Regions from separate parts of the Sporosarcina sp. OR05 genome, predicted to be linked through region 2. Evidence: riboswitches for the same ligand, from Rfam matches in the RefSeq annotation. Region 2 holds a riboswitch; each other region holds the start of a gene.
The links. A riboswitch is a leader RNA that binds a small molecule or an ion and turns the genes downstream of it on or off. The one in region 2 is predicted to bind cobalamin.

Region 1: linked by a shared signal. The riboswitch ahead of NRI27_RS12710 (ribonucleoside-diphosphate reductase subunit alpha) and the one ahead of NRI27_RS11780 (ABC transporter substrate-binding protein) in region 2 are both predicted to bind cobalamin.
Region 3: linked by a shared signal. The riboswitch ahead of metE (5-methyltetrahydropteroyltriglutamate--homocysteine S-methyltransferase) and the one ahead of NRI27_RS11780 (ABC transporter substrate-binding protein) in region 2 are both predicted to bind cobalamin.

Annotation. Positions count from the first base shown of each region.
Region 1 is NZ_JANKJL010000008.1:106,425-114,366, reverse strand. It holds gene NRI27_RS12720 (ribonucleotide-diphosphate reductase subunit beta) at 1-228, opposite strand, end outside; gene NRI27_RS12715 (flavodoxin) at 198-647, opposite strand; gene NRI27_RS12710 (ribonucleoside-diphosphate reductase subunit alpha) at 632-2,845, opposite strand; cobalamin riboswitch at 3,056-3,235, opposite strand; gene NRI27_RS12705 (hypothetical protein) at 3,708-3,998, shown strand; T-box leader at 4,066-4,272, shown strand; gene argS (arginine--tRNA ligase) at 4,319-5,983, shown strand; gene NRI27_RS12695 (alanine/glycine:cation symporter family protein) at 6,040-7,440, opposite strand.
Region 2 is NZ_JANKJL010000007.1:79,458-87,399, reverse strand. It holds gene NRI27_RS11795 (transglycosylase domain-containing protein) at 347-2,401, opposite strand; gene NRI27_RS11790 (YwiB family protein) at 2,607-3,032, shown strand; gene argS (arginine--tRNA ligase) at 3,029-4,696, shown strand; cobalamin riboswitch at 4,859-5,042, shown strand; gene NRI27_RS11780 (ABC transporter substrate-binding protein) at 5,172-6,152, shown strand; gene NRI27_RS11775 (FecCD family ABC transporter permease) at 6,145-7,137, shown strand; gene NRI27_RS11770 (adenosylcobinamide amidohydrolase) at 7,139-7,942, shown strand, end outside.
Region 3 is NZ_JANKJL010000002.1:81,367-89,308, forward strand. It holds gene ypfJ (KPN_02809 family neutral zinc metallopeptidase) at 1-523, opposite strand, end outside; gene NRI27_RS04655 (YusW family protein) at 645-1,079, opposite strand; gene NRI27_RS04660 (hypothetical protein) at 1,203-1,439, shown strand; gene cyoE (heme o synthase) at 1,674-2,603, shown strand; gene NRI27_RS04670 (hypothetical protein) at 2,628-2,789, shown strand; gene metE (5-methyltetrahydropteroyltriglutamate--homocysteine S-methyltransferase) at 2,846-5,143, opposite strand; cobalamin riboswitch at 5,305-5,438, opposite strand; gene NRI27_RS04680 (SIMPL domain-containing protein) at 5,633-6,271, shown strand; gene NRI27_RS04685 (GNAT family N-acetyltransferase) at 6,393-6,851, shown strand; gene NRI27_RS04690 (alpha/beta fold hydrolase) at 6,848-7,618, shown strand; gene NRI27_RS04695 (NUDIX hydrolase) at 7,633-7,942, shown strand, end outside.

The DNA.
Region 1 (7,942 bases), on a different contig from region 2:
TGCTTCCTGCTCGGCTTTCGATAAGTTGCCGAACTGCTTAACATCTTGTGTCATATCGACTTCATTCGCCGTCCAAAATAGTGAACGGATTTTTTGTCGTAATGTATAGAAATGTGGATGTGCAAGGTCATTCCAATTCAGGATGCCGCTCGCTTTTCCACCAAAAATCGCTGTTGATTTATTTGGATTCGCTGGATTCAGCACTTTAACGCGTGTGAGTGTTTCCATTGTTGTAAAACTCCTTTCGCCCAGTCAATGACGGTTTGTTCTTGCGCGCCACGTGGACTTTGTTCAATTTTCAGGGGAGCCATGCGTGACGCGTAAAACTTCGCGAGCTTCACTGCAGCATTGCAAAACAGGTCGTCTCCGCCAAACTGCGTATCACCCGTTCCAAATACGTATACATTGTCCGGCTTATATCCGACGTCCAAGACAAAATCTTTCACTTCGTCCGGCGTCGCCCCTTTATCCCATGTGAATGAACCGACGATCATCGCATCGAATTGGCGGGGATCTGGTACAGGCCCTAAACCAATCCGATGCACAGTCACATCCATTCCTTCACGCAGCAACGTTTCCTCTACTAGTTCCGCCACTTCTTGCGTATTGCCGCTCCACGAAGCATACGCAATTAGGAATGACACCATTCGCACTCCTCAATGTCGGAAGCCGTCGAACGTGTATAATAGGTCGTTTTCATGCCGGACTTCCAAGCTTGCATATGCAAATCGAGCAAGACGGACGCACGGATGTTGTTCGGCACATACACGTTAAACGAAATGGATTGGTCGACATGACGTTGTCGAGCCGCATTCTGCTTAATCGACCAACGTTGGTCCACAATATACGCGGAGCGGCGGTACACATCGTACGTGTTGTGGTCCAAATCTGGTGCAATGACCGGTAACTTGTAATCCTTTTTCTCCTCGTGATAAAACGGCTTGAAAATCGGGTCGATGGAAGCTGTTGAACCTGCGATGACCGAAGTTGAGCTATTCGGCGCAACCGCCATCAGATAGCCGTTTCGAATCCCGTTTGCTGCGACATTCGCACGTAGCTCCTGCCATTCTTCCGATTGGTAATCGCGTCTCTCGAAATAAGAACCAGTGTGCCAATCAGAGCCTTCAAACAATGGATAAGCCCCTTTTTCACTCGCCAATTCCATTGAAGCTTTAATCGTCAAGAAGGCGATTTTTTCATAGAGTTCATCCGCGTACGCCACTGCTTCATCGGATTCCCATTGAATATTTTTCAATGCTAACAAATGGTGCCAACCGAATGTTCCAAGTCCGATTCCACGGTAACGGGAATTCGTCCGTTGCGCTTGGACAACCGGGATTTTATTCAAATCAATGACATTATCAAGCATGCGCACTTGTATCGTGATCAATCTTTCCAAAACGTCAGCCGGTACAGCACGTCCAAGGTTAACTGAAGACAAGTTACAAACAACGAAATCGCCTGGCTTTGAACGTGTGACGACAATATCATCTTCAAGCGTTACGGACTCAAATTGCGTCGCACTCATGTTTTGCATGATTTCTGAACAGAGGTTACTTGAGTACACCATACCTTCATGTTTGTTCGGGTTCGCCCGGTTTACTTCATCACGATAAAACATGAATGGCGTCCCTGTTTCCAATTGGCTTCGCATGATGCGTTTCATAATTTCAATCGCAGGAACTGTCTCTTTCGTCAATGAAGGATGGTTTACACATTCCTCATATTTTTCACGGAAACTGCCTTGCCCTTTTGACTCATCATAGAAATCTTCGAGCGAATACCCCATCACTGTACGGACTTCGTGCGGGTCGAATAAATGCCACTCGGCACGCGCTTCGACTTGCTCCATGAAAATATCCGGCATACAAACGCCTGTAAAAATATCATGCGCACGCAGACGGTCATCCCCGTTGTTCAGTTTCAGGTCAAGGAATGTGAAAATGTCTTTATGCCACACGTCAAGATACACTGCGATCGCACCTTGGCGTTGGCCAAGCTGATCGACACTAACTGCAGTATTGTTCAGTTGTTTAATCCACGGAAGCACACCACTGGATGCTCCTTTGAACCCACGGATGGAGGACCCACGTGAACGGACTTTCCCCATATATACACCGATTCCACCGCCATATTTCGACAAATTGGCAATGTCCGTGTTGCTGTCATAAATACCTTGTAAGGAATCATCAACCGTGTCGATGAAACAGCTTGATAGCTGACCATGCGGCTTTCCGGCATTCGACAAAGTAGGTGTTGCAACGGTCATGTACAAATTGCTCATCGCCCAGTACGCTTCAGCAATTTTCCCTAGACGATTGTCCGTTTCGTTTTGCATTAACGTCATGGCAATAATCATCCAACGTTCTTGTGGCAACTCGACCGGTTGTTTATCAAAATTCACTGCCGCATAGCGATCCATCAGTGTCTTTAGCCCGATATATGTAAATAGCTTGTCCCGCTCCGGTTCAAGGAAACGACCGAGCTCATTCAACTCATCATGTGAATATTTTTCTGTCAGTACAGGTGTGTACAAACCTTGTTGCACCAGTTTTTCGACATTTTTCGCGAAATCTGTATACACTTCGACACCACGCGCTTGTGTTTGGCGTGCATACACATCATCTAAATAAATGCGTGCCGCGACGAATGTCCAATAAGAAGACGCCTCATCAATATTGCTCAAGCACTCCAGAATCATCGCTTTCGCCCATTCCGAACGGCTCGCTTCCGGATGACGCTCGTTCCAACGTTCGCTCGCTAGCAGTAATGGTTGTAATTTCTCCGTTCCGAATTCGGCTTGCAGCTTGTCCAGCAGATCAGCTCCGCTTGTCTGTTCACGCATGATTGTCAAAATAATCCCGCTCCTTCTATACTAGTTACCGGCGTTGCCGGGAATTAAAGAATTTAAGTGTTAATTAAAAATAAAAAAAGCCATGAGTCAACCTTCCCAAGGAGTCATCGCTTTGTTGTAAGTTGTAGAAACAAATCGGAACAATGCTTACATATAAGCATTACACGGATTCACTTCCACTTCTCAACCCCCGAAGAAAGTGTCGCTCGACGATGAATGGCAGGTCTACTGGCTGACGTTTCATCCTTCCGTCTCCCCTTCCCGCAACGTGCTTGTCACAGTGGTCATGAGGCGGTCGTCTACGTTCACAGTTGCGGGGACAGCTCCGACTAGCGGATTCCCTATTAAACCGAACTTGGTACCATTTCATCGCAAATACTATATATAGTGTTCTTTTCTCTTTAACTACCCTAACATGTTGTGTTCTAATCGTAAATAGCTAAAAAGTTATAATTGAATTTCAAACTTTCAAAAGGGCAGTAGGATTTTAGGGAAGATGATTAATAGAAACAGAAATTGTAAATGAGGAATAGTCGTAACGAATCGATTCATAAGGGGAACGTATATTTTTTGTTGAATTTTGTAGAAGTTACTTTTGAAGCAAAGAACATGTATGAAAATAATAAGGTGGATTTGACCTATTTTTTTGGTGGAGATTTGGGAGTTTTATTATGGGTAAATGGTCGGCTCGGAAATTGTCGAGCGGCGAGGGGATTAAAGGAGATTGTGCTTAATAATAGGGAGTTTTCCCGTTCTCACCGGTTCATGAGCAGTTACCACCGATTCGGACGGGTGTTGGGAAGAAGAAGGAAAGGAATGCAATAACCTCCAACCTCATGATCCAGAAGAGTTAGTGAAAGGCTATCCTGCGATGATTGTTCAGCAAGAGGATGAACTTGTAATCATGAAGCTAAACTCGAGTTTTAACACCCCCGATGCAAAATGGTATATAGATGAACTGGAGATTATCCAACATTTTAAAGGCGAAGAAACAACAGTTGAAACCCTAGATGAGAACAATGGCAGCCACACTTTCAAAGGCCCTCAGGAACCGGGGAGATACTATTTTTCCGCCATCCTTCGATGGAATGGAGAGATTAAGGGAGAAGCAATCTTCGCATTTTCTTTTTTCGTAAAGGAATAATTTTCATTTGAATCCATCTACTCGCAGTGCCTATTGACATTACACTTCCATTTTGGTACATTCAGATACAATATCGATGATGAAGAGAGTAACGGTCTTTTATTTCTGTAGCGAGCTGGGGGGGGTGGGAGCCTGGTGAGGGGAGATCGTGAAGCGCACTTCGAAGATGCTTTTCTGAGTTCAGTAGGAGAAGCCGGTGTCTCGCCGTTAGGAGAAAGTGGCCTGGATTGCAGGCAATTTGAGTGGTACCGCGGAACAAGCTTTCGTCTCAATCGTTTGAGATGGAGGCTTTTTATTATGCCTAAAAAGGAGTTTAGGAAATGAAAAATGTGATTTTGGAAATTTTACAGTCTGTCAGTCCGATCCCGTTGGAAGAGCATGCGTTGGAGCGTCCTGCTTATGCACATCTAGGTGACTTCGCGTTGCCTTGCTTCCCATTTGCAAAGGTCCTTCGAAAATCACCTGCAATGATTGCAGAAGAAATCGCTGCTTCTATACAGCACCCTTCCATTCGCAAAGTAGAAGCCGTCAATGGGTATGTAAATATATTTTTGGACCGAAATGGTGTTTCAAACGACATTTTGCATACGATTGTCACGCAAGGTTCCACTTTCGGGTCTTCGAATGAAGGCAATGACGGCGTCGTAACAATCGATCTTTCTTCACCAAATATCGCGAAGCCTTTTTCCATGGGGCATTTACGGTCTACGGTCATTGGGAATTCCATTGCTTTATTGCTGGAGAAAAGCGGGTTTAAACCTGTAAAGATCAACTATATCGGTGACTGGGGTACCCAATTTGGAAAGTTGCTAACGGCTTATCGGAAATGGGGCAATGAGCAAGACGTCCGCCAAGCACCTATTGAAACATTGTTGAAGCTGTACATCCGGTTCCATGAAGAAGCGGAGCAGGACGCTTCTTTGAATGACGAAGGCCGTGCTGCTTTTAAAGCATTGGAAGACGGCGATGCCGATGCGCTTGCGTTATGGAAATGGTTCAAAACGGAATCGCTGAAGGAATTTCAACGTATTTACGACTTGCTAGGTGTGGAGTTCGATTCGTATAACGGAGAAGCGTACTACAATGATAAAATGCTGCCTGTCGTAGAAGAACTCGAAGAAAAGGGTTTATTAGTTGAATCTGACGGTGCGCAAGTTGTCGACCTCGGCGAGACGATGCCGCCTTGTTTAATCAAAAAATCAGACGGGGCTACGTTGTACGCGACACGCGACTTGGCCGCAGCAATCGATCGTAACAACACGTATGATTTCGTCAAATCCATATACGTTGTGGGGAATGAACAAAGTTTGCATTTCACTCAAGTGAAGCACGTGCTCAGTAAGATGGGCTATGCATGGGGAGAAGAGATGCACCACGTACCGTTCGGGCTTATTTTACAAGGTGGAAAGAAAATGTCCACGCGTAAAGGAAAAATTGTTTTGCTAGAACAAGTACTGACAGAAGCGATTGAGCTGGCTCAACGGACGATTGAAGAGAAAAATCCGACACTTGCCAATCAATCCGAAGTGGCAGAAGCTGTCGGGGTCGGGGCAATTTTATTCAGCGACTTGAAACAACACCGCAAACACGATATCGAATTCAACTTGGAGTCGATGTTGCAAGTCGAAGGTGAAACCGGACCGTATATTCAATATACGAATGCCCGCGCGCACTCCGTTTTGCGAAAAGCAGGTATGGTTGATTCATTCGAAGTGACTGAAGTGAATGACTACGAATGGGAAACGATTAAGTTGCTTGAGCAATTCCCGCAAGTCGTCAAGCGTGCAACGGACGAATTAGATCCCTCCATTATTGCAAAATATGCCGTCGATCTCGCACAAGCATTCAATTCGTTCTACGGAAATGTAAAAGTGCTCTCCGATACAGCCCAACTTCCTTATCGTACTGCACTCATCCATAGTGTGACCATTGTGCTGACGGAAGCAATGCGACTGTTAGGCATGCAAGCACCTCAAGAAATGTAAAAAGGAAAAACCGATCGTCCCGTCTTTGGTAGAGGGAGCGATCGGTTTTATTTGCGTCACAGTTCGTGTTTATCTTCCCAACAGTCCGCGCCTTTTAACCCAGGCACTGAACTTGCTTTAAATACGGGATCCTTTCCTTGATTGCGTTGCGTAGAAAAATCATCCAACACTTTAAAAGCGACTTTCCCAAGCAACAGAATGACAACTAAGTTTAAAATCGCCATTATGCCCATGAATAAATCCGCCATACTCCAAACGATATCCACTTTCGCCAATGCACCAAACATGACCATGCCGAGAACCGCTACTCGGTACACTACCATCCACGACTTATGCGCATTGATGAATTCAATATTCGTTTCACCATAGTAATAGTTTCCAATAATGGAGCTAAATGCAAAGAACATAATAGCGATCGCTATGAAGTATGGTGCCCAAGATCCGACGTGCACTTCCATAGAAGCTTGCGTCAAAATGATGCCACTTTCTTCACCTTTATCGTAAAGACCTGCAAGAATAATAATGAAGGCAGTCGCAGAACAAACAATGATCGTATCAAAGAACACGCCTAAACTTTGCACAAGTCCCTGCTTCGCCGGGTGTGAAACGTTTGCAGTTGCCGCTGCGTTCGGCACACTACCCATCCCTGCTTCATTGGAAAATAAACCACGACGGACACCTTGCATTAACGCTGCTCCGACACCGCCACCTGCCATTTCCTTAATCCCGAATGCATGCTCAAAAATCAATGCAATCATTGCAGGAATTTCACTAAAATTCATTAGTACAACAAAGAGTGCAATTAAAATATAAAACGTCGCCATAACCGGTACGATCGATTGTGTCACTTTCACAATCCGCTTAACGCCACCAAAAATAATGACAGCCGTCAACAGAACGAGCGCTAATCCAACAGCCCAAAAAGGAAGATTAAACACATCATGAAACGACTGACTAATCGTATTCGACTGCACAGCGTTAAAGATGAATCCAAAACAAAGCGTCAATAAGATAGCAAAAACAATACCTAACTTGCGGAAACCTAACGCCTTTTCCATATAATAGGCAGGACCCCCACGGAATGTGTCGCCATCCTTCACTTTATACACTTGCGCAAGCGTACTCTCTACAAACGCAGTCGCCATACCAATCAACGCTATGACCCACATCCAAAATACAGCGCCAGGACCACCAATTCCGATTGCCAACGCAACCCCCGTCACGTTTCCGGTTCCTACCCGAGACGCCGCACTAATCGTGAATGCCTGGAACGCAGATACGCCATCATCGCTCCCCTTCTTCTCCACGATGAGCCGGAACATTTCCCGGAACAGACGAAATTGCACAAACTTCGTTCGGAACGTAAAATACAAACCGCCCGCTAATAAAAGCCCGATCAATATGTACGTCCACAAAAAATCATTGGCCGGTCCAACTAGCCATTCCAACACTTTCATCGTCATCACTCCTTAAGCAATAAATTTATCACATCTCCTTCGTCTTTACCCTATCTACATAAAAAATACCTTTTTTCAAATAAAAGCCTAAAACGCCGAGTCACACGGACACGACGTTTTGAGATGATTTCTATATATTGTGCGGGAACGAAGGAGTTGTCGTTATTGCGGGATGGAGTTAACAGATAGTTTCCTTTTACGATAGGTTGCATGGTTGTAGCTGTATTCCTCCGTTATCACCGGTTCGGAGGTGGTTATCACCGGTTCTCGAGTCGTTATCACCGATTCGGAGCACTTTATCACCTGTTCTCGAGCAGTTATCACCGATTCTCGTCACTTTATCACCGATTCGCACTTTTCCAGTCAGTTTCTCTCTAAGTAATACAGCATGGTGAAGGCATATTCCCGTTACCACCGATTCGCTGGTGATTACCACCGTTTCTCAGCAAGTTACCACCGATTCAAGCGACTTTACCACCGATTTGAGCCATGTTACCACCGA
Region 2 (7,942 bases):
GACATTTGTGCACACTTTCACTTTCCGAGGTTGAATGTAAGCCGGAAAGGAAGTACACTTAATTCACAGCTTGCAATTGTAAGCTAGGACAACCGAAACGTGCGCTCCTGTTCGCCTGCTGTTCATTACAAACCCAAGCAATGAACGAGCATGAAATAGGTCGCATGCAACGGTAAAAAAGCTTTGCACTTCTGAATTATTCAGCGTGCAAAGCTTTTTTGATTGGCCTTGTGAACGGTAGTAAGCAAGCACTGGAACTTGTACCTGCTGTATAACCATTCTGCGAAGACGAATGTATGTTGTATGAATTACTGTCCAGCAGTGCACGATCATGTCCTATCGCTCTTCATTCAAAAAACGAAAAAGGGAACAGTTCAAAATCGGCATCGTCTTCCTCGCCGTGTAATTGCTCACGCAAGTTCTTGTCCGTACATAACCGCTGTGGCAAATCCTTATCTTTCAAATACATTAGCCGTTGTTTTGGGCATTCATTCACTGCGATGCCGCCCGTCTGTACATCGACGATTGCGCTGCTCACACCTTTTGGTGGAATGAACGGCTCTGGCGCTTTTCCGGCGTGTACCGTTTCCATGAAATCAATCCAGATTTTCTTCGACACCGCTTTATCCTCAAGCGACGTCAAATGCTGTCCGACATCGTAGCCCGTCCAAATACCTGCAGTGAGGGAAGGGGAGTAGCCGATTAAATATTGGTCAGAAATTGTCGTTCCGGATTTTGCTGCATACGGCCGAGATTGCTTCGAACGCATGGACAGTCCTGTTGCAATCGAGTAATCATTGAACACCGGGTCGAACATGCCTGTCAATAAATGCGTCAGCACAAATGCATCTTGTTCAGTAAGCGCGCGCTTCGTCGTCAGTTTCGGTTGTTCATAAACCGTCTTGCCTTCGGAGTCTGTGATGGAAATGATTGTCGTCGGTTCTACGAGCAATCCGCCCGATGAAATTCGGTTATAGGCATTCGTCATTTCTAACAAAGACACTTCCGACGTCCCTAAAGCGACAGCAGGGGATTCCTGAAATTCAACGTCTATCCCTAAACGGTTCGCCATCTTATTAAATTTCTTGTACCCGATATCTTCCAACGTTTTGACCGCGTAAATATTATCCGAAATGGCAAGTGCTTGTGCTAATGAAATCGGGTGTCCGGCAAATTTCCCGTTCACATTTTTCGGCTCATACGTCGACCGTCCTTCATCATACGTAAAGATCGTCTTTTCTGTAGACATGAACGTCAACGGGTTATAGCCGCTTTCAAGCGCAGCTGCATACAAAATCGGTTTCATCGCTGACCCGGGTTGGCGCTTCGCTTGTGTTACACGGTTAAAGGGACTTTCCGCATAATTCGTCCCGCCGACGAGCGATGTAATTGCACCGGTTTCAGGTTCTATGGAAATGAATCCAAGCTGCAATTCGTTTTCCGGCATCCACTTTTCAATGTACTCTTCAGCCGTCTGTTGGTGATGAGGATCCAAAGTCGTTCGGATTGTCCAGCCACCTTCAGCAGGATAACGCCCTTTTTTACTTAGTATTTTCTCTGCTTCCCGCCATACTTCATCCAAAAAATACGGCGCAGCTCGTTTCATATCTGCCCATTCTTCCGTTTTCAACGCAACCGCCGTTTCTTTCGCACGTGATTCTTGCACTTCTGTGATGAAACCTTGGTTTTCCATTAATGAAAGAACGAGCAATTGGCGCTCTCTCGACTTTTCAGGATTGGCGACGGGCGAATAGACAGAAGGTCCTTTGGCAATCGCTGTAATGATTGCCGCTTCCTCAAGCGTCAAATCCTTCGCAGCCTTCGCGAAATAAAACCGGCTCGCCGCCTCGACACCATACATCCCGTGTCCGAAGTAAACGGTGTTTAAGTAGCCTTCTAAAATGACATCTTTCTCGTAAAAGATCTCCATTCGATACGCATACAATGCCTCTTTAATTTTTCGACTCCACGATTTTTCGTGTGTCAAAAACAAATTACGGGCATACTGTTGGGTAATGGAACTGGCCCCTTCAGCCTTACTCATCGTCTTAATATCTTTTAATATTGCACCGGCAATTCTTTTATAGTCAAAACCGTTATGTTCATAAAAATTACGATCTTCCGTTGCAATGACCGCATCAATTAAAAACGGCGACACGTCGTCCAAGCTGACCCAATACCTGCGCTCTGCTGAAAACTTATCACCAATCTGACGACCATTGTTGTCCAGGAAAACACTCGCCTTTGGCACGCTCAAAGAAGGGGCGCCTGTAATTTGCGCATACAAACGAAGACTAATTAACACCGTGAAAAACGCGGTCAACGCTGTGACTGACAATAGGAGTAGCATCCGTGTTGCTGTGCGCATCTTCCTTTTCTTTTTAAAATCGGCTCTCTTCATTGGCAATCGATCCCCCAATCTTTATGCAGTCAGTATGCGACAGCAAGGCGAAGATTAAACGGCATTCCTATGAAAAAGCACGACTTTTCATTCCAATCAGTAGATGTATGGAAACGACAACGGAAAAAAGTTATAATGGATAGTATTTACGAGCACGCTCGACAAAAGCAGGACGTAGAAATCGATAGAGTAAGGAAGTGTTCTTGTGGAATCAATCAAGGACGGTCAGCCCGTAGACGTCCGGCTCCAATCGTCCATTCAGCATGAAGGACAAGTAGCAGAGCCGCACGAACTGACAGCTGCGGGGATATTGATAAAAAAAGCGGGTAAGACGTATTTGCAATTTGAAGAAGGCGGGCACGCTGAACCTGTCAAAACAATCGTCAAATTGGACAAAGACGACGCATTCATCATGCGCAAAGGTGCTGTGCAAATGCGCTTGCCATTCACAGCAGGTGACATTCGCCCTGGCACATACGGCAATGGACCGGTCGCGTTTAACCTACTCGTCAAAACGACAAAACTGGAAGTGACAGATCGTCGATTCACCGCCCACTACGAATTGCATGCGGACGGCGCACGACTCGGCACACATGAACTACTCATTACATATACGGAGGGACACGCATGAACGCAGTTGAAAAAATCCAACAAGAAATTAAAGAAGCATTCCACCAAGCCGTCATCGCGGCAGAATTAGCGGAAGCAACCGACATCCCGGACATCCTACTCGAAACACCAAAAAACAAAGAGAACGGTGACTATGCGACGAATATCGCAATGCAGCTCACAAAAATTGCGAAAATGCCTCCTCGTGCAATCGCGGAAGCCATATTGGAAAAACTCGATACATCGTCCACGTCCATCAATTCTGTAGAGATTGCTGGTCCAGGGTTCATGAACATCCGACTGAAAAGCGATTATTTAGGAGATGTCGTGAAAACGGTGCTTGCCCAAAAAGAAGATTATGGCCGCTCGACTTACGGTGAACAACAGAAAATCCAAGTTGAATTCGTTTCGGCAAATCCGACGGGCGACTTGCATCTAGGACATGCACGCGGAGCATCTATCGGGGATTCATTGTGCAACATTTTGGATTTTGCAGGCTTTGACGTCTCACGTGAATATTACATTAACGATGCAGGGAACCAAGTGAACAACTTGGCGATGTCAGTGGAAGCGCGTTACTTCCAAGCACTTGGAATGGACAAAGACATGCCTGAAGACGGCTACCACGGGCAAGACATCATTGACATTGGGAAGAAATTGGCGGAAGAATTCGGAGACAAATATGTCCATGTTGGAGAACAAGAACGGCAAGACTTTTTCCGCAAATACGGCTTGGATTATGAATTAGGGAAGTTGAAAAAGGACCTTGAAGACTTCCGTGTACCTTTTGACAACTGGTTCTCTGAGACATCCCTTTATACAGATGGGAAAATCGGAGTTGCACTCGACAAATTGCGTGCAAACGGGCATGTGTATGAAGAAGACGGGGCGACTTGGTTCCGCTCCACAACTTTCGGGGATGACAAAGACCGCGTGCTTATTAAAAACGACGGCTCCTACACGTACTTAACGCCGGACATTGCTTACCACGAAGACAAGCTGCGTCGTGGATTCGATAAGCTGATTAACATTTGGGGAGCAGACCACCATGGCTACATTCCACGTATGAAAGCAGCGATCGAAGCATTAGGCTACGACCGCGACACGCTTGAAGTAGAAGTGACACAAATGGTGCAACTGTACAAAGACGGCGAGAAATTTAAAATGAGTAAGCGTACCGGCAAAGCGGTCACATTGCGTGAACTCGTCGAAGAAGTCGGCCTAGATGCCGTTCGTTATTTCTTCGCGATGCGTTCATCCGATGCGCAAATGGACTTCGATTTAGATCTTGCAATTTCAAAATCAAACGAAAACCCGGTGTACTATGCACAATATGCACATGCACGGATTTCATCGATCTTGCGTCAAGCAGGCGACGCAAACCTTGCTGCTTCAACAGATCACGTCGAGCTTTTACAAACGGAAAAAGAACTGTCACTGTTGAAAAAAATCGGGGACTTCCCACGTCTTGTGAGCGACGCAGCAAGACTACGCTCACCGCATCGGATCACGGTCTATATCCAGGAACTCGCAGCTGAATTCCACAGCTTCTACAATGCGGAAAAAGTGCTTGACCCGGAAAACCATGATCTATCAGAAGCACGCCTAGCACTCATCACGGCAACACGCACAACAATCGCCAACGCCCTCAAACTCATCGGCGTCGCAGCACCTGAAAAAATGTAACCCCATTTCGCCCTTCCGTCAACGAGACGGAAGGGCGAATATTTTGAATCGTGTTGGTGCCTGTCCCCGAAACAATTCACAATTGTTTCGGGGGCAGGCACCAAAAAAATAGGACTGTCGACATTGTCGAAATGTATAGTATAATGAATCAGAATTGAAAATTACATACCCAAACATGAAGGTGCCCCGCTTCCAACGCCGGGGTTAAAAGGGAAGTCGGTTCAATGCCGACGCGGTCCCGCCACTGTATGTGCAAGCAAACTGCAAGTGCCACTGGAATCGTTCCGGGAAGGCGCAGCGAGCGTTACGCACGAGCCAGGAGACCTGCCTTCATGAATCACCCGTACCCTACGAGGATAGGTTTGGTGAAAATCGGTACAAGCAAGTTAGAAACGTCGTACCGGATTTTTACTGAGCACATTCCTCCGTTGACAAACGGGGGATTTTTGTTTGGACAAAACAGGAGGAACGAGCAATGAAGAAGTTTTTGCAATTACTACTCATGGCCGTGCTCGCGACATTCATGCTTGCGGCATGCGGTACAGCGGACGAGCCGAAAAAAGAGGAAACGCCTGTAACTGAAAACGGGCAAGCAGACGGACAAGAAGCGTCTGAAGAAGCAGCATTCCCTGTCACCTTGACAGATGCTGTCGGCAATGAAATCACGTTTGAAGAAGCACCAAAAACAATTGTGTCCATGATGCCAAGTAACACAGAAATCCTTTTTGCCCTTGGTTTGAACGAAGAAATCGTTGGCGTCAACGATTATGATAATTACCCTGAAGAAGCATTGGAAAAAGAAAAAATCGGCGGCATGGAGTTTAACGTCGAAAAAATCGTAGCGATGCAACCGGATGTTGTCTTCGCACACGAATCCGGTCTGAGCACTGGTGAAGAAGGCTTACAACAAATCCGCGATGCGGGCGTTCAAGTGTTTGTCGTGAAAAACGCAACGAACTTTGAAGAAACATACACAACGATTGAACAAATTGGTCAAGCGACTGGAAAAACAGCAGAAGCGACAACAATTATCGAAGACATGAAAGCGAAAGTCGCTGAAGTGATCGAGAAAACAGAAAAAGTTGAAAACAAAAAGCGTGTATTCATCGAAACATCCGATGCACCTTCCATCTATGCACCGGGTAAAAACACGTTCATGCAAGAAATCTTGGACATGATCGGTGCGGAAAACGTTGTCACTGAAGAAGGTTGGGTGATGATCAGTCCTGAAGAAATCGTCAACCAAAACCCTGACGTTATTATCGTCATGTATAGTTATGTGCCGGACATTATCGAAAGCGTGAAAAACCGCGATGGCTTCGGTGACATTACAGCCGTAAAAGAAGACCAAGTCATTCAAGTCGATGAAAACTTGACGAGCCGTACAGGTCCACGTCTTGCACTCGGTCTAGAAGAAGTAGCGAAAGCAGTATATCCAGAGGCTTTTGGTGAATAAAGCAACCATTGCCTACATCGTGTCCGCCGCCACATTACTCGTGGCGGTCTGGCTCGGTGTTTCAATCGGAACGGTACATATTCCTATCAGCACATTTTGGGATGCATCCGATACGACGGCAACGAACATTTTATATAAAATTCGCATGCCACGTGTTATCTTAGCTGGACTAGTCGGCGCCTCGCTCGCCATTGCAGGAGCCGCATTCCAAGGTTTATTAAAAAACCCACTTGCTGATCCATACACCCTCGGAGTGTCATCCGGCGCCTCTGTTGGTGCGGTTATGACACTCTTTTTTGGCTTGTCCATTCCGATTGTGGGCACATACACCTTACCGTTTTTCAGCATGACCGGCGCAGCAATTACAATGTTTCTCGTCATCGGCTTCGCACGTCTCGTCGACCGTTCCATGAAAATGGAGACGATCATTTTGACAGGCATCATCTTCGGGTCCTTCTTAGGCTCAGTTCTTTCATTAATGATTGCCCTCACCGGCGAAGAACTCCGCCAAATTATCGGCTGGCTTCTCGGAAGTGTGTCCATGCGCGGTTGGAATTACATTCTCATGATCCTACCGTTTGTCGTCATCGGCTCCTTCATTCTCTGGTTGAACCGTCGCGAATTAAATGCGATGCTATTCGGAGAAGAACGTGCCCATCACTTAGGCGTAAACGTTAAAAAACGAAAATTTATGATCCTTATCGGCGGCTCCATCTTAACAGGTTCCGCTGTCGCAGTATCCGGTACAATCGGCTTTGTCGGCCTCGTAGTCCCGCATATGACAAGACTCATGTGGGGGTCTGACCATCGTCATTTACTGACATTATCATTCTTAAATGGTGCATCATTGCTCATCATCTGTGACTTGATCGCCCGCACAATTATTTCTCCGACAGAACTACCAGTCGGCGTCATTACTGCATTTATCGGTGCACCGGTGTTTGCGTATATTTTCTACAGACAGAGAAGGAAAGGGGCGATGTGACATGCTGCAAGTGAAAAACGTATCGGGCGGCTATGGCAAAGAGCCGGTTGTTCGCGATGTAACGTTCCAAGTGGCAAAAGGGGAAGTGCTCGGTATTCTTGGGCCGAACGGCAGCGGGAAATCGACGTTGCTCAAAATCATTTCAGGCATTTTGCCGAAACTGACAGGCACCGTCCATATCGACGGGCAAGACGCTGCGGTTTATTCCCAAAAAGAATTTGCACGGAAAGTCGCCGTCCTGCCACAGCTCCATGCGCACGCCTTTTCCCATACCGTAAAAGACACCGTCTCCCTTGGCCGGTACCCGCATCAGTCCGGTCTCTTTTCCACCTGGTCGGAAACGGATGAAACAGCCGTCCAAGAAGCGATGGCGTACACAGGCATTACACGCTATGAACATACGCCGATCGAGCTATTGTCAGGTGGTGAGCAACAGCGGGTTTTCGTCGCCCAAGCACTCGCCCAGCAAGCACCCATCCTCTTATTGGATGAACCAACCAACCATCTCGACATTGCACACCAGCAGCAATTGCTCGACACAATTCGAAAACATGCCGTCGAAAAAGGAGTGACCGTCATTTCCGTTTTCCACGACGTCAACCTCGCATCATTATATTGCGACCGTTTGCTTCTCATGGACAAAGGGACTATCTCAGCAATCGGTGATCCGCAAGACGTCATTCAAGAGACGATCATCGGCTCCGTCTACAACGCGCGCATTAAGACACAGCCGCATCCGGAGCTCCCGAAACCGCAAATGACGTTGTTGCCTGATACAATGGATACGAAACCGTTCATTGTCAAG
Region 3 (7,942 bases), on a different contig from region 2:
TCTCCATTTTATCGCTAGTTCCTACTAGTTTTTGTACATGGTGCCCGACTTCATGGGCCACGACATAGGCCATCGCGAAATCCCCTGGAGCATCAAATTTTGATTGCAGTTCATTAAAGAAACTTAAGTCAATATATAATTTCTCGTCTGCAGGACAATAAAAAGGTCCGACTGCTGAACCGGCTAGCCCACAAGCAGATTGCACACTTCCAGTGAATAAAACGAGCGTTGGTTCACGATACTCGAGTCCTTCCTCTTGAAATACGCGCGTCCACACCTCTTCGGTATCTGCTAATACGACTGAGACGAAATCAGCTAACTCTTTATCTTGCTCTGTTTCTACATAAGCTGTATTTGAAGGTTCGCCAGATAAGTTGCCAAGAAGTTCTCCAGGATCACCTCCGAGGAACATGACAATCAGAACAAGGACAATTCCGCCAATGCCTCCACCGACGAGCGTTTTTCCACCCATCCCTCTTCGGTCCTCCACATTTTGACTTTTTCTTCTGCCTTTCCATTCCATTAAACACCCTCCTCATCAACCGTTCATACATTAGCAATTTGCTTTGCTTTACCCACTTTTAAGTGAATTGAAGCGTTATGAAAAAAAGATATTGAATGCTGTTAAGCAATCAATATCCATGTCATTTTGAAAACATGATTTCTTTGCTGTCATGTCCTTTAAAAGTGATTTCAATTTTTATCATTTTGTAATCAGCGAACTCGAATGCTTCTGCAACTTGCTTGATCAATTCAGTTTCCTCTGTCTCTGGAGTAGGCTTCATTTTCTCAAGTGCATCGTTTATTTTGTCCAACGCTTTTTTACCATGTAGATGTACTTCGTCTTTCTTATGGGAATACTCTGCTTCAGATCGGTCTTTCTTCTCTGTGAAACTGGCGGAAAGCACTTCACTTTGTTCATTCGTATCAATAACGACTGAAAAAGCTGTAATGTCATATGTATCCACGATTTCTTTTGCTTCTTTGTCAGAAACAAGATTTTGATTGCTGCAAGCAAACAACATTGATGAAAGCACAGTAATTATAAAGAATCCAATTTTCTTCATTGTCCATGTCACGCCCTTTCATTCCTTCCTATATACTTAACATAACCGCTAATCTGCGAAGATATACTGTTAGTCATTTAACATGAAACTTCTGTGCAACATGTTCGTAGAATAGACAAGAAAGGGGAGTCATGTATGGAAACGAACCAAACGATGTCGCTAAAAGAGTGGATTATAACAATCATATTAATCACTTTGCCGATTGTTAATATTATCATGCTCATTATTTGGGCGACGGATAAACAAGAAAGACGAAATACTTTTGCGAAAGCCTATTTGATCGTTATGGGTTGTGTATTTGCATTTATTTTTGTGATTTATGCTGTCATTTTCTTCTTCGCAATTACATTCGGTTTGATGCTTGGACAATAATACATATTAAATGTATTACTTCATTTCGTACTGTTTGATATTGCAAGAAGAATAGAATTCTTTGTCGAAATCAGACAGGTGTCACATCTAACCACTTTTGAATTATTTGTGACGAACTAACTAGGAAAGTAAAGGATTTTCCAAATAAAAAGCGATAAACGTTTAAATTGTGTCGCTTGAAATGATATGATGGGGAGGATGATAATAGAGAATACCTCTAAGGAGCGTATATAGATGACGAAAGAAATGGATATTACTTTTAACGAAAAAAGTCCTGCGCTTGAGAATGAGCGATCAAGCACACTCATTGCAGATTTGAAATCACTATTTAAAGCACCCGTCCTACTTGCCAATGCGCTACCGGTATTTGTGGGATTTTGGCTTGCACTTCACTTCACGGGTGGATCATTGTTCGCTAACAGTAAGCTGTTTTGGCTAACGATAATCGGGAGTACCATCCTTATGGGCGGGGCACTCGTTTTGAATAATTGGTATGACGTTGATATCGACACAGTGATGAAACGTACGCAACAACGTCCAACTGTTACCGGGCATTTCTCATTAAGAACTGTATTAGGAATCGGAATTACAATGTCTGCAGTTGGTCTCATCATGTTACTGTTCACCACGTTTGAAGCAGCAGTATATGGATTCATTGGATGGTTTACGTATGTAGTGATGTATACGATGTGGACAAAGCGTAAATACACTTTGAATACGGTTATTGGAAGTGTTTCAGGAGCAGTTACGCCAATGATTGGGTGGGCGGCGATTGCACCGGCTTATCATATTGTCCCAATCATGCTGTTTATGATTTTGTTCATTTGGCAAATGCCGCATACATTCGCGATTGCAATGAGAAAATACAATGAGTACAAAGCTGCGAATGTTGCCATGTTGCCGGTTGTCCGCGGATTTAAGATGACGAAGCGCCAAATGTTTGTCTATATTGCGTGCTTACTGCCGTTGCCATTTTACTTAGGTTCATTAGGTATGGTGTTTATCATCCTTGCAACGATCTTGAACATCGGTTTCCTTGCTGTATCCATTCGAGGTTTCTTTACAAAAGACGATGATAAATGGGCATATGTCATGTTCATGTATTCGGTTAATTATATTGCGATTCTGTTTTTGTTAATGGTTGCTGTCACATTACCGATCTAATAATGAAGTGTGGAGGATGGGTGCATGAGAAGAAGGACCGTTCGTAAAGAGCAAAATGAACGTTATCGGTTTTCGGATTTTCTGTTAGATGTATTGTTTTTCATCCCAGAACTACTCTTTCTTCCATTTAGACTGCTTGTGTGGTTAGTAAGACCCTTGATTCGCTTTATTGGTGATTTTTGGTGATTATTTTTATAAACCAGTGCTCCTTCTCTTCAAATGTGAGAGAAGGAGCACTTTTTTTAGTTTGAACTTACTGCAGTGAGTTGTTCACGAACTTTTTTCGTTGCTGTAAGCATGTTTTCTAACGAAGCGACTGTTTCTTCTTTTTTCCTTGTTTTTAAGCCGCAGTCAGGGTTAATCCAGAACTGTTTCACGTCCAGAACTTCTAGTCCTTTTTCAATGATTTCCACCATTTCTTCTACAGATGGGACACGCGGGCTGTGAATATCGTAAACGCCTAATCCAATTCCTTTGTCATAATGGAACGTGTTAAATGCATGCACAAGTTCTCCATGGCTTCTTGACGTTTCAATGGAAATGACGTCAGCATCTAGTGCACTGATGGAATCGATGAAATGATTGAAATCACAATAGCACATATGGGTATGGATTTGCGTCGTATCTTGGACGGTAGCAGTGGAAATACGGAAAGCATTTACAGCCCAATCCAAGTATTCATTCCATTCGTCCTTCTTCAACGGTAAACCTTCTCGTAGTGCAGGCTCATCGACTTGAATCATATGAATACCTTCTGCTTCTAGCGCTTCAATTTCTTTTTGTAGGGCAAGAGCGATTTGGTACGTCACATCTTTAAGGGAAAGATCGTCACGTACAAATGACCAGTTCAACATCGTAACAGGGCCTGTCAGCATCCCTTTCATCGGCTTGTCCGTAAGAGATTGCGCATAGACCGATTCTTTGACAGTCATTGGTTCGACAAATGCAATATCTCCATAAATGATTGGCGGTTTTACACAACGGGATCCATAGGAAACGACCCAAGCTTTTTCTGTAAATACATAGCCGTCCAACTTTTCGCCGAAGTACTCGACCATATCTGTCCGTTCAAATTCACCGTGTACAAATACGTCTAGGCCAATCTTTTCTTGGATGTCGACCCATTGTTTAATTTCATCGAATACGAAATCACCATACTGTTGCTCCGTAATTTCACCTTTGCGCCATTTCGTACGCGTTGCACGTACTTCAGGTGTTTGAGGAAAACTTCCAATAGTAGTTGTCGGCAATAAAGGTAAGTTAAATGCATCTTCTTGTTTTACACGACGCTCTGCAAATGGTGTAGGGCGTTTACTTGGTACGTTACCGATGTTGTTGACGGCTTGCAAAACATCTTGGCGATTGCGAGCGGGTAATTGAGCAAGCTGTTCACATGCTTCAACACTTTCACGAAGTTCATGAACAATAGTGTCGGCTCCTTCGCGAACAGCTTTCACAAGAGTTGCTACTTCAACAATTTTTTCATCTGCGAAAGCAAGTGCCGTTTTAATGGTCGAGTCCAATTTTTGCTCGGATGCAATTGTCACAGGAACGTGTTGTAAGCTACAAGAAGGTTGAATCCATAAATTTTCAACTGACACATGTTGCTGAAGTGTATCTAATAACGCCAATTTGTTTTGCAAGTTTGCGCGCCAAATGTTTCGACCGTCAATCACGCCTGCTCCAAATACTTTATCAGCAGGGAAGCCATGCGCCTCTAGACTCTTTTGATTGTTTTTCAATCCGTGTACAAAATCCAAGCCAATCCCATCAACCGGAAGGGCAATTGTCTCTTCGTACCATTCAACTGAATCGAAATACGTTTGGATGAATAATTTACTTTGTGTGACCGCTTTTTGAAGTTGTGAATAGATTTCATGAACGGTTTTCATTTCATCCTGTGTAATAGTAGTGGAAAGGATCGGCTCATCCAATTGAATCCACTCGACTCCTTCCGCTTGCAATTCTACAAGTACTTTTTCGTAGAGTGGTAGTAATTGAAGTAAGAAAGCTGGAATATCTTTTGTCTCATAACCTTTAGAAAGCTTCAGGAATGTATACGGTCCAATGAGTACCGGCTTTCCTTCAATGCCAAGCTCTTGTTTTGCTTCACGGTATTCGATGAGGGGCTTGTTTTCGGTTACAGCCAGTTTGCGACCCTCATATTCAGGGACGATGTAGTGATAGTTTGTATCGAACCATTTTGTCATTTCGCACGCAACTGTAGACGCATTGCCACGTGCCATTGAGAAATATGTAGATAAAGGAACTTGCCCGCCATTCCAGCCATAACGTTCAGGAATCATTCCGAACATAACTGCTGTATCCAACACACGATCATAGAGCGTGAAGTCGCCAACGGGGATGAGGTCAATGCCGCTCTCTTTTTGTTTTTGTAAACGGGAAAGACGAATGTCTTTTGTTACCTGCAACAATTGTTCTTCACTTGTTTTGCCTGCCCAGAATGATTCTAACGCTCTCTTCCACTCACGGTTTTCACCGATATACGGATAGCCGATTGTACTACTAATTACTGTCATCTGTCTCGTCTCCTTCAATTTTGGATTTTTGTGCATAAAAAAATACATTTCTACGGAATGTTAGAAATGTACGTGTATCCCGATTTTCGGGTAAATGCATGCTTAAAAAGCACGCAATTCATTTGCGTATCGTCTAACACCTCCCCATTCACCGTAGGTTAGCAGCGTTGTTCAAATAGGCTGGTATCTGGCTTCGGCAATATGCCGTTACAGTGGCGGGACCGCGCCGGATTGAGCACCGGCTTCCCATTTAAGATCTGACCAAAATCAGACCACCTATTTCCATAGCTATTAGATTAGTAGTGATGCCTAAAGTTAGCATAGTAAAAAATATCTGTCAACTAAAGATTCGGATTTAGTAGCATTGCTAGAGGACTGATAGGTACAGGTTGCTAGGTTGTAAACGCTTACTAGAATGGAAATATCTTTTACTAGCACCTACTCATTTGGCATAGAGTAAAGAAACTGAATGAAGAAGGGAGAAGTTCGTTGTATTACCAGAACGTTTTTCGCCAACCGGTAAGGAAGATAACAGTCGTCGGTAATGGGCAGGTTGCTGTTGAACCAGATGTAGCAACCATTCAATTTGAAGTGCGTACTGTAGACGAGCAAGTCCGTGTGGCACAAGAAGAAAATGCCGCAATCATAAATCAAGTGATCCAATCGTTCGTACAACTAGGCATTCCTCGAGCGAATATACAAACCGTTTCATATACGATCTATCCAAAATATGATTACGTCGACGGGGAACAAGTATTTAGAGGATATGAAGTAAACAACGCCATTTCTGTGAAATTAACGAATATTGATCAAGTTGGCATTGTCAACGATACAGCGGTTGCGAACGGTGCAAATCGTGTTTCAAGCATCCAATTCAGCGTCGAAGATCCATCAATGTATGAACAAGAAGCCATTGTAGCTGCTTTGCAAGATGCACAGACGAAAGCCCAAACTATCGCAAATTCTATGCAACTGGCCGTTCCTCCTCAGCCAATAAGAATTGTAGAGGAAGTGAATCGTGTAAGTCCTACTCCGTATTATTCTGTCGCCGCAGAAAAATCAACAACACCCATTGAGAAAGGACAGTTAGTCATTACAGCGACGATGCGCGTTGACTATTCGTTTTAATGTAATGCCGAATCCGTCAGGAGGGATTCGGCTTACTTATACTGTTTTACTAGAATAAGCAGGCTTTTTGACAGACTTTGTAGAATGTAGAGATAGGTGAGAAAATTGAGGGGGGAAGTCTATGAATTATGTCGTTCAACAGATTGAGAACTTGCGCACGATTGATATTTCAAGGCTTGTGAAAGAAAGCGAAGATGAAGGATATCGTTTTGTTACTCGTTTAGTGAACGATTATGAAGACAGTTCAAATACATTCGACGAACGAGGGGAAGGGCTGTTTTGTGTTCAAAACAATACAGGTGAAGTCGTCGCTATCGGAGGCATCAATCAATCTCCTTTTTCAGAAAATCACGAGGTAGCTCGATTACGGAGATTTTATGTGTTACAAGCATATCGACGTCAGGGTGTCGGTACGTTGCTTCAAAACGCGATCATCAATCATGCCAAGAAGCACTTTAAAGAGATTACCGTTCGGACAGAATCAGCGAAAGCAGACGCATTTTATCGTGCATGTGGTTTTTCGTTCGATGATTCCGCTTCAGAAACGACGCACATTTTAAATTTTGATGATAAGGAATGAATGAAGTGATGCACTTTGAAGAATATGGTAATGAAAACGCACCTCTCCTGCTCTTTTTGCACGGGGGAGGTGTAGGGGGGTGGATGTGGGATAAGCAAATTGACGATTTCAGTCACTACCATTGTATCGTACCAACCCTTCAAGGACATGGAGTTAGAAGGAATGAAGAAGAATTTTCAATTCGGGGAAATGCAGAAGAGATGATTGACTTAATCAAAGAAAAGGGAGCTGGCAAGGACATACATATTATTGGCTTTTCAATTGGTGCTCAAATCTGTTTAGAGATGATTGATCTTGCGCCGACTCTTATTACGTCAGCAGTTATCAACAGTGCGACAGTCATTCCGATGAAATATGTATTACCATTAATTGCCCCGACAATCCTACTAACTTTTCCGTTGGTCAAAAGCCGATCATTTGCGAAAGTTCAAGCGAAGCAGCTTTATATGGATGGAGAATACTTCGAAAAATACTATGAAGACAGTGTGAAACTGAAACCATCAACGCTTATCCAAATGTTAAAGGAAAACATGTCATATGCACTTCCAGAAAATCGATCTAATAGTACAGTGAGAATTTTAGTGACAGTTGGTGAAAGAGAGACGAGAATACTAAAGAAATCGGTCAAACAAATCGTCGAACACTATGTAAACTGCAAAGAACTCTTTATTCCAAATATGGGACATGGTTTTCCAGTCGCACAACCTCAACTTTTCAATGAGGTTGTGGAGAAATGGATAACAAAAGGTAACGTACATAAGTTGTAAATGGGGGAATTACGTTGAAGAAATGGGAAGTATTAAACTCGGAGAACGTCTATCAATCACCATTTGGTAATTTACGGAGAGATACGTGCCAAATGCCGGACGGAACGATCATTCAAGATTATTATGTGAACGAATATGCAGATTGGGTAAATGCAATCGTCCTAACGAAGGAAAATGACATCATTCTCGTCGAGCAATACCGTCATCCTGGTGGAGATATATTCTTGGAAATCCCTGCAGGCAAAGTTGAAGAAGGGGAAACGTATGCGGAAGGAATTGTACGTGAGTTGCGCGAAGAGACAGGATATGTTTCTATGCAACAAC